2 regions of the Streptomyces sp. SD15 genome follow, and region 1 is predicted to be linked to the other one. Evidence: riboswitches for the same ligand, from Rfam matches in the RefSeq annotation. Region 1 holds a riboswitch; the other holds the start of a gene.

Region 1 (4,745 bases):
CCCCGGCGCCGACCAGTGGAACTCCCTCCATGAACGCCTCGTCGCCGCCTGGAAGAAGCAGGCGTCCCTCCTCCCGCCGGGCAGCCCCCTCTACTTCGCGCACTCCGCCGCCGACGAACTCGGCGAGGACCTGATGACGGTCGCCTATCTGAAGGAGACCGCCGAGCAGGCCGGCCTCGACACGGACTGGATCTCGATGGAGGAGATCGGCTGGGACCCGCTGTCCGGCCGCTTCGTCGACAACCAGCTCCACTTCATCCGCAGCTGCTTCAAGCTCTACCCCTGGGAATGGCTCACCTCCGACCGCTTCGCCGACCACGTCCTGAACACCCTCGACAACGGCGGCGGCACGGGCACGACGATGTGGATCGAGCCCGCCTGGAAGATGCTCCTTTCCAACAAGGCACTCCTCGCCATCCTCTGGGAGCTGTATCCCGGCCACCCGAACCTCCTCCCCGCCCACCTCGACGGCCCGAGGGAGCTGGCCAGGACGACGGGGTACGTCGCCAAGCCCCTCCTCGGCCGCGAGGGCGCCGGTGTCACCGTCCACGAACCCGGCGCAGCCCCCCTCGTACGTGACGAACCCTGCTGTTACCAGGAGCTGGCCCCCCTCCCCTCCTTCGACGGCAACCGCGTCGTCCTCGGCGCCTGGGTCGTCGAGGACGAGTCGGCGGGTCTCGGCATCCGCGAGTCGTCCGGCCTGATCACGGACGAGTACGCCCGCTTCCTGCCACACGTGATCGTCTGACGAGGCCTAGACCCCGAGCACCCCTCTCAGCTGAGCCAGCCCCCAGTCGAGGTCCTCCTTGCTGATGACCAGGGGCGGGGCGATCCGGATCGTGACCCCGTGTGTGTCCTTGACCAGGACGCCGCGGTCCATCAGCTGCTCGGAGATCTCCCGGCCCGTGCCGTACTCCGGGGCGATGTCGACGCCCGCCCACAGCCCGCGCCCCCGCACCTGGGTCACATGGCCGGTGCCTGTCAACAGCCCCAGCTCCCGGTGCAGATGCTCGCCGAGCTCCGCCGCCCGCCGCTGGTACTCGCCCGACCGCAGCATTGCGATCACCTCCAGCGCCACCGCACAGGCCAGCGGATTCCCGCCGAACGTCGACCCGTGCTCACCGGGGCTGAACACCCCGAGCACCTCGCTGCTCGACACCACCGCCGACACCGGCACGACACCGCCCCCGAGCGCCTTGCCCAGCACATACATGTCCGGCACCACACCCTCGTGGTCACAGGCGAAGGTCCGGCCCGTCCGTCCCAGCCCCGACTGGATCTCGTCCGCGATGAACAGGACATTCCGCTCCCGCGTCAGCTCCCGCACGCCCGGGAGGTAACCGGCCGGCGGTACCAGCACCCCGGCCTCGCCCTGGATCGGCTCCAGCAGGACGGCGACCGTCTCCTCGGTGACCGCCGCCCGCAGCGCGGCCAGGTCCCCGTACGGCACGATGTCGAAGCCCGGTGTGTACGGCCCGAAGCCGGCCCGCGCCTCCGGGTCCGTGGAGAAGCTGATGATCGTCGTCGTACGGCCGTGGAAGTTGTTGCTCGCCACGACGATCCTCGCCCTTCCGTCCGGGACTCCCTTGACGCGATATCCCCACTTCCGGGCCGTCTTCACAGCGGTCTCCACCGCCTCGGCGCCCGTGTTCATCGGCAGCACCATCTCCATGCCGCACAGCTGCGCCAGTTCCGTACAGAAGTCAGCGAACCGGTCGTGGTGGAACGCCCGCGACGTCAGCGTCACCCGCTCCAGCTGCGCTCTCGCCGCGTCGAGCAGCCGCCGATGGCCATGTCCGAAGTTCAGCGCCGAATATCCGGCCAGCAGGTCGAGATAGCGGCGACCCTCGACATCGGTCATCCAGGCCCCGTCCGCCGTCGCAACGACAACCGGCAGCGGGTGGTAGTTGTGCGCGCTGTGCGCGTCGGCCAGGGCGATGTACGCCTCCGTGGTCTCCGTCGCGGTCACGGGATCTCCTTTCCTGCGGCATCGGGCAGCTTGTTACTTGCGCCGGAGTGCGCCTTGTGTGGGCTTGTGGCTTATTTCCTATCGTCGCTCGGATGGTGGACTGGGGGACCCTGCGATCCGGCGCGCCCGGTAGGCTGATCCGCGGGCCGTGACTGGCGCGCTGGGATGGGACCGACCATCGGGGAGCGGCCCAATCACTGTGTGCCGTGCGCCTGGGCCGAACCGCGAACGAACGCCACGTCCGGAGGCCGTCATGCCAGAGCCCCTTTCCACCGAGTCCACCGCCTTCCGTAGTGCCCTCGACGTGATCCGGGCCGTGGAGCCCCGCGTCGCCGACGCCATCGGTCAGGAAATCGCCGACCAGCGCGACATGCTCAAGCTGATCGCGTCCGAGAACTACGCCTCCCCGGCCACCCTCCTGGCCATGGGCAACTGGTTCAGCGACAAGTACGCCGAAGGCACCGTCGGCCGCCGCTTCTACGCCGGCTGCCGCAATGTCGACACGGTCGAAGCCCTCGCCGCCGAGCACGCCCGCGAGCTCTTCGGCGCCGAGCACGCCTACGCCCAGCCGCACTCCGGCATCGACGCCAACCTGGTCGCCTTCTGGGCCGTCCTCGCCGCCCGCGTCGAGGCCCCCGCCCTGGACCGGGCCGGCGTCCGCAACGTCAACGACCTCACCGAGGCCGACTGGGCCCAGCTCCGCCGCGACCTCGGCAACCAGCGCATGCTCGGCATGTCCCTGGACGCCGGCGGCCACCTCACCCACGGCTTCCGCCCGAACATCTCAGGCAAGATGTTCGACCAGCGCTCCTACGGCACCGACCCCGCCACCGGCCTCATCGACTACGAGGCCCTGCGCACCTCCGCCCGTGAATTCAAGCCGCTGATCATCGTCGCCGGCTACTCCGCCTACCCCCGCCTGGTGAACTTCCGCATCATGCGGGAGATCGCCGACGAGGTCGGCGCGACCCTGATGGTCGACATGGCGCACTTCGCCGGCCTGGTCGCGGGCAAGGTCCTCACCGGCGACTTCGACCCCGTCCCGCACGCCCAGATCGTCACCACCACCACCCACAAGTCGCTGCGTGGCCCGCGCGGCGGCATGGTCCTGTGCGACGAGACCCTCGCCGAGCAGGTCGACCGCGGTTGCCCGATGGTCCTCGGCGGCCCCCTCCCGCACGTCATGGCCGCCAAGGCCGTCGCGCTCGCCGAGGCCCGCCGCCCCGAGTTCCGTGACTACGCCCAGGCTGTTGTCGACAACGCCCGCGCCCTTGCCGAGGGCCTGATGCGTCGTGGCGCCACCCTCGTCACCGGCGGTACCGACAACCACCTCAACCTGATCGACGTCACCTCCTCCTACGGCCTCACCGGCCGCCAGGCCGAGTCCGCGCTGCTCGACTCGGGCATCGTCACCAACCGCAATGCCATCCCCGCCGACCCCAACGGCGCCTGGTACACCTCCGGCATCCGCATCGGCACCCCCGCGCTGACCACCCGTGGCCTGGGCACGACCGAGATGGACGAGATCGCCGGCCTCATCGACCGCGTCCTCACCACCGCCGAGCCCGGCACCACCGCCAAGGGCAGCCCGTCCAAGGCCCAGCACGTCCTGGACCCGAAGATCTCCGACGAGATCTCCCACCGCGCCACCGACCTGCTGACCGGCTTCCCGCTCTACCCGGAGATCGACCTCGGCTGACCCGCACCCCTGCGGGGGCTACATGTCGATCAACTCGTGTCGTGGTTCCCGCGGCGGTCCGGCAGCCTCACGCCGGGCCGCCGCGCGGCGTATCAGGAGGGTCCCGCAGCTGCCGAGGGCCAGGCCCCCGGCGAGTCCGGCTACCGCCCACCACAAGCCGGTGTCCTCGGCCGTCGCCGCAGCCGTCGTCGTTGCCGCACGGGGCCGCTCGATGGATGTGGATGTGGACGTCGGTGCGGGTGCGGCGGAGGCGTCCTCCGTCGTCTGCCAGGGCGCGGGATAAACGCCTCCCCCACCCTCACCGGACGGTTTGCCCAGCACGCCCAGCTTCTTGAACAGCGCGCGCACCTGGGCCGGTTGCTCGGCCCGGTGCCAGTAGCCGTTCAAGTTCGACATGTTGGTCGCCGTGTGTATCCAGACCTCCTTGCTGCGTGGCGAGTCCGGATAGACGCGGTCGACCCGCCACGGTGACACGTCATGGGCCATCCACGTGACATTGAGCTGACGTCCGCTGCCCACGCCCAGCCCGGGCGGTTCTTCGCGTATGCCGCTGCCCGGCTTGCCGAGCAGGCGTTCCAACTCCCCGTACCGCACGTCCGAGTAGTACAGAGCGGTGATCTGTGCACTCTCCGGCGACGCCACCAGCACACTCGTCGGACCGCCGGCCACCGCGGATGGCGCCCCCAGCAGCACCAAGGCGAGGGACACCCCCAGCGCCCCCAGCACCCCTAACGCCCCCATCAACGCGCCCAGTTCACGAATCCTGCGCATGCGAACCCCCAACCAGCCAGTCGAACCCGTGCGGCCTGTCCCGCGCCGCGTGTCACTTCTGGTACACCGCTCGACCCGCCGGGGTTCCCACTCGGCGCCGACCAGATTCCGGCCGCTCCATCCCGGCCGCTCCAACGACAGCTCTGGCTAGTTCAGCGACTTCGCGATCTCCACCGCCCGGGCCTTCGACGCCACTCCCTCCAGCCGAAGGGTCATGCCGCCCCCGTGTATCCACAGCAGCGTGGGCCCCGCGGTCCGCTTGGAGCGGGTGAAGCGATTGCCGTCCTCGTCCACCAGCCAGAAGCT
Region 2 (4,745 bases), on a different contig from region 1:
CCTGCTCGGCCCCTCGGTCACCCGCCGTCTGCTCGCCGAGTTCGCCCGCACCACGCCCGCCGCACCCCCACCCGAGGTCACTCGCCGTCTGTCCCGTCTGACCGACCGCGAACGCGAGGTGTTGCTCCTGCTGGGTCGCGGACTGTCGAACGCGGAGATCGCCGCCCGACTCCACGTCGGCGAAGCCACCGTGAAGACCCACGTGGGCCGTGTCCTCGACAAGCTGGGCCTGCGCGACCGTGTGCACGCGGTGGTGTTCGCCTTCGACCACGGTCTGGTGCGGCCAGGGGGGTAGCCGTCGGGGGCAGAACCGCCACCGTCACCGCCACTGGCCGGCCATGGCCGAAAGTCGCTCTGGTTGCCCGGCATCCGGAGTGATCGAATCGGTGCTCGATTCAATCTTGGTGGTGGGGAGTCGGCACGTGCGTTCCATGTCGTACCTGGATCTACATCGGCAGTTCTCGGCGGCCATCGACGCGGAGATGCGGGCCACGCTCGAAGGACTCGCCCCGGAGGCCGGCGCGGTGCGCGACGCGGTTGCGCAACTTGTGCGGAATCGGGGGTTCAAGTACCCCCTGTCCGTGCTGCCGATGATTGTGCACGCCGTCGAGACGGGCGCGCCCGAACCCGCCGTTCCGCTGGCTGTCGTGCATGAGCTGTGGTGGACTTCGGCGTGCTGTCTCGATGACCTGGCCGACGGACAGGGCGCGTTCCTCGCCGGTGAACTCAGCGAGAGCGAGGCACTGCTCGCGACGTTCGTCTGTGGAATTCCCCTCCCTCATCTCGTCGTTCAGTCGCAGCGCATTCCGGCATCGGTGCGCGGCGCCCTGTCGGACGAGATCGTGCGGTGCTGCATCGTCGCGACCCAGGGCCAGCTGAGAGACCTTCGCGGAGATGCGCGCGCCGCCACGCGAGACGCGGTGACCACGGCGTACAGAGGAAAGTCCGGAGCCCCCTTCAGCATGGTCACGGCGATGGCAGCACAACTGGCGGGTGTCGAGAAGGAGAGGGTGGAGCTCTGGCGCGAGTTCGGCGATGTCTTCGGCATCCTGTGGCAGATATTCAACGACCAGGAAGACATCCTGTCCGGCCGTAACGAAGACCTCCTGAACGGCACGGCGACGTATCTCCTGGCCTGCGCCCTTGAGGAGCCGGAGCCTCATGCCACGGAACGTGTCCTGGGGCTGAGCGCCGCCGCGAGGAACTCCCCGCACGCCCGGGCGGAACTCACCGACGTACTTCTCTCACCCGTGGTTCTTCGTCGGTACGAGGACGACATCAACGAGTTCCGCGCCGCATCCCACCGCATTCTGGATGAACTGGGCGGCGACGAAGCCTACGTGTCCGTCCTGCGACACCTGGTGGACGAGTCGTCCAGGATGCTGCTGCGCGCCGACCTCGCCCAAAGGGTCAACGTCGGCTGACCGAAAAGAGCGTCACCAGGGCGAGGTCAGGCCGAGCAGGAACCCGGTGCACAGATGTCGCCGCAGCACCCGGTACGTCGCACGAGGCGCTGAACACCTCCCCACTCAACTGGACGCGCAGAGGCTGCGCCCGGCCGGAGCCGTCACCGACCGGCTGGGCCGCCAGGGGCAGGCGTGCGTGTACGACGACAAGGCCCGCTTCGAGCGCCGGATGCTGATCCTGGACCCGGCGACCGGCGCCGTACTCGGCCTTGAGGACACCGTCACGAAGGACGATCCCGAGTACGGGCCTCAAGGCCGGGGATGTGATGTCGTACCGCGCGTGGATGCGCTGATCAGGCCCCGAACCTGGCGCTCGGCCCCGGTCACCGTCTGCTCCAGCAGGACCGCGATCGTCATCGGGCCGACACCACCCGGCACCGGCGTGATCAGTCCGGCCCGTTCGCGGGCGGTGTCGAAGTCGACGTCACCGACGTTGCCCGGGTTGTAGCCCGCGTCGATCACGACGGCTCCCGGCTTGATGTCCGCACCGTGGATCAGCCGGGGCCGTCCCACCGCGGCCACCACGATGTCCGCCTCGCGGACGACCGAGGACAGATCGGTCGTCCGCGAGTGGCAGTACGTCACCGTCGCGTCGCGGCCGAGCAGCAGCATGCCGACCGGCTTGCCGAGAATCGCGCTGCGCCCCACCACGACGGCGCGCTTGCCCGCCGGGTCCACGTCGTACTCGTCGAGCAGCCGCATGATGCCGCCGGGGGTGCAGGACACGAAGCCGGGCAGCCCGAAGCTCATCGCCGAGTACGAGCTCAGCGTCACCCCGTCCACGTCCTTCTCCGGCGCGATGGCCTCGAACGCCGCCCGCTCGTCGATGTGCGGCCCGACGGGGTGCTGCAGCAGGATGCCGTGCACGCTGGGGTCGCCGGACAGTGCCGTCAGCGTCTCGACCAGCTCGGCCGTCGTGGTGTCGGCGGGCAGGGCCACGTGCCGCGACTCGATACCGGCCTTGCGGCTGCGGTTCTGCTTCATCCGGACGTAGGTGACCGAGGCGGGATCCTCGCCGACCAGCACCGTCGCGAGACACGGCGCCACCCCCGTGCGCCCGGTGAGATCCGCCGCACGCTTGGCGGTCTCCTCGACGATGCGGCGCGCGAGACCCGCGCCGTCCATGAGCTGGGCCTGGGACATGGGCTACTCCTGAGCGTCGTTGACACAATCGCCCAGGCGCGCGGCAAAGACGCGTTCGTCAGACCGCTCCCCGGTGGTACTCCACCTCAGCGCCAGTCACAGCCCGCGACCAGGGTATCTCGTACGATCAACCGCTCGGACGCCGGAAGCGCCGTGTTCGAACGGCACGCGGTGTCGGAGGGTGAGGGTGAGAACGCGCTGCTCTGAGTGCCGACCGCACAAGCGAGACGGAAACGCGCCTGCCTGCCGCGGAAACCAGCCGTGGCCGCCGGGCCCGGCGCGACCGCCCCATCGCGGCCTTCGCCGAGAAGGTCCAGGTCAGACGAGACGTGATCTGGACCTTCGGCCAGTTCCTTCCTACTCGTCCCATGCCTGGAGCAACGTATGGTCGACGATCTTGCCGTCGCGCAGCGAGACCATCGAGCTGGCCAGCACCCGCACGCCGTCGGGATACTCGCAGGACTCGGTGAAGGCGACGTGGTTGCCCTGGATGACACACTGTTCCAGTTTGTGTGTCATGTCCCGGCTGTAGACCTCGTTGAGCATGTCGGCGATCTCGCCGCGGCCGTGTTTGACCATCGGGTGGCTCGGCTGGGTGTTGCGGTCGACGATGCGTACCTCCGCGTCGTCCGCGTAGAGCGACAGCAGAGCTGCCGCACTGTGTCCTTCAATGCCCCGGCGAAGCGTTTCGATGTCGAAGGCGGGGCCTAGCGCGGTGCCCATGATGACCTCCTCGGAAGGCCGCAGTCCGCTAAGGGGCGGGCCGCGAAGGGCGTCTCCTTCGAGACTCCTCCGCCGCAGGGCACGCGGCAAGCGCAGTCGGCACGATGCGCCTCTCGGGCGAGGAGCGGGGCCGGGCCGTGACCGTGAGGGGTCCGGGACCGTTGCCGACAGCATGATCTCAACCTGACGTACGGTCGCCGCCGTTGGTCTCGCCGTCGGCGTCACGGGCCTCGCCGCGCCGATGGCGGCCGCCGCCGCGAACCACGACGCGGGAAAGCCGAACCCGATCGCCCAGCTCGACGCGCTTGCCGTGAGGAGCATCCCCGCGGAGCACCAGGACGACATCCCGCGGGTCTCCAGTCAGCTGCGCGGGCTCAGCCGCCTGAACGACCTCAATCAGTTGCACCAGTTGCACCAGTTGCACCAGCTCACCGACCTGGCCGCCCCCGTCACCGGGCTGCTTCCGGCCGTCAGGCCTAGCCAGGGCCTGTCGCCGGGTCGTCCCGGTGCCGGGGGCATACATGTGTGCGCGAAGACGCTCTCGCGGAGCGGAGCGGGTCGGTCGCGCTTCGTGTGGTGAACGGGCATCCCCCCACGAAGTCCCTCGGTCGTCAGCCGGTGGTGGCGAGGAACTGCGTGGCGGCCAGTTCCGCGTAGAGCGGGTCCCCGGCCACGAGTTCCCGGTGGGTGCCCACGGCGCGTACCCGGCCCGCGTCCATGACGACGATGCGGTCGGCCATGGTGACGGTGGACAGCCGGTGCGCGACGACGAGGACCGTGGTCGTACGGGCGACATCGGCGACCGTGTCGCGCAGCGCGGCCTCGTTGACCGCGTCGAGCTGCGACGTCGCCTCGTCCAGGAGCAGCAGCCGCGGACGGCGCAGCAGGGCGCGGGCGATCGCGACGCGCTGGCGCTCGCCGCCGGACAGCTTGGTGCCGCGATGCCCGACCAGCGTGTCGAGACCGCGCGGCAGCCGCGCGACCAGTCCGTCGAGCCGCGTCGTCTTCAGCACGCGAGTGACGTCGGTGTCGTCGGCCTCCGGATTGCCGAGCAGCAGATTGTCGCGCAGGGAACCCGACAGGACCGGGGCGTCCTGCTCCACATAGCCGATGGAGGAGCGGAGCCGGGGCAGATCCCAGTCCTCCAGCGGACGCCCGTCGAGCGTGATGACGCCCGCTTCGGGCTCGTAGAACCGCTCGATGAGCGAGAAGACGGTGGTTTTGCCTGCCCCGGAGGGACCGACGAACGCGGTCATGCCGCGGGCCGGGACGGCGAAGGTCACACCGTGGTGGACGTACGCCAGATCGTCGGCGTACCGGAAGCGGACGTCGTCGAAGGCGAGCGCCGCCGGTTCGGCGCCCGGCGTCGGCAACGGCGCGGGCAGGGCGGCCGGTTCGGCGGGCAGCCGCAGC

The links. Region 1 has a riboswitch for ZMP and ZTP ahead of ACX28W_RS35445 (glycine hydroxymethyltransferase). Riboswitches for the same ligand answer to the same signal wherever they lie in the genome.
Region 2: another riboswitch for ZMP and ZTP. It lies ahead of ACX28W_RS04195 (bifunctional 5,10-methylenetetrahydrofolate dehydrogenase/5,10-methenyltetrahydrofolate cyclohydrolase); the one in region 1 lies ahead of ACX28W_RS35445 (glycine hydroxymethyltransferase).

What each region holds. Positions count from the first base shown of each region.
Region 1 covers NZ_JBTLMO010000052.1:27,098-31,842, forward strand. The annotation lists gene ACX28W_RS35435 (glutathionylspermidine synthase family protein) at 1-748, shown strand, start outside; gene rocD (ornithine--oxo-acid transaminase) at 755-1,969, opposite strand; ZMP/ZTP riboswitch at 2,108-2,194, shown strand; gene ACX28W_RS35445 (glycine hydroxymethyltransferase) at 2,223-3,668, shown strand; gene ACX28W_RS35450 (hypothetical protein) at 3,687-4,439, opposite strand; gene ACX28W_RS35455 (hypothetical protein) at 4,587-4,745, opposite strand, start outside.
Region 2 covers NZ_JBTLMO010000003.1:146,605-151,349, reverse strand. The annotation lists gene ACX28W_RS04210 (response regulator) at 1-295, shown strand, start outside; gene ACX28W_RS04205 (polyprenyl synthetase family protein) at 432-1,424, shown strand; gene ACX28W_RS04200 (hypothetical protein) at 1,411-1,719, opposite strand; gene ACX28W_RS04195 (bifunctional 5,10-methylenetetrahydrofolate dehydrogenase/5,10-methenyltetrahydrofolate cyclohydrolase) at 1,716-2,609, opposite strand; ZMP/ZTP riboswitch at 2,633-2,719, opposite strand; gene ACX28W_RS04190 (nuclear transport factor 2 family protein) at 2,967-3,332, opposite strand; partial or broken gene ACX28W_RS04185 (hypothetical protein) at 3,574-3,804, shown strand; gene ACX28W_RS04180 (ABC transporter ATP-binding protein) at 3,944-4,745, opposite strand, start outside.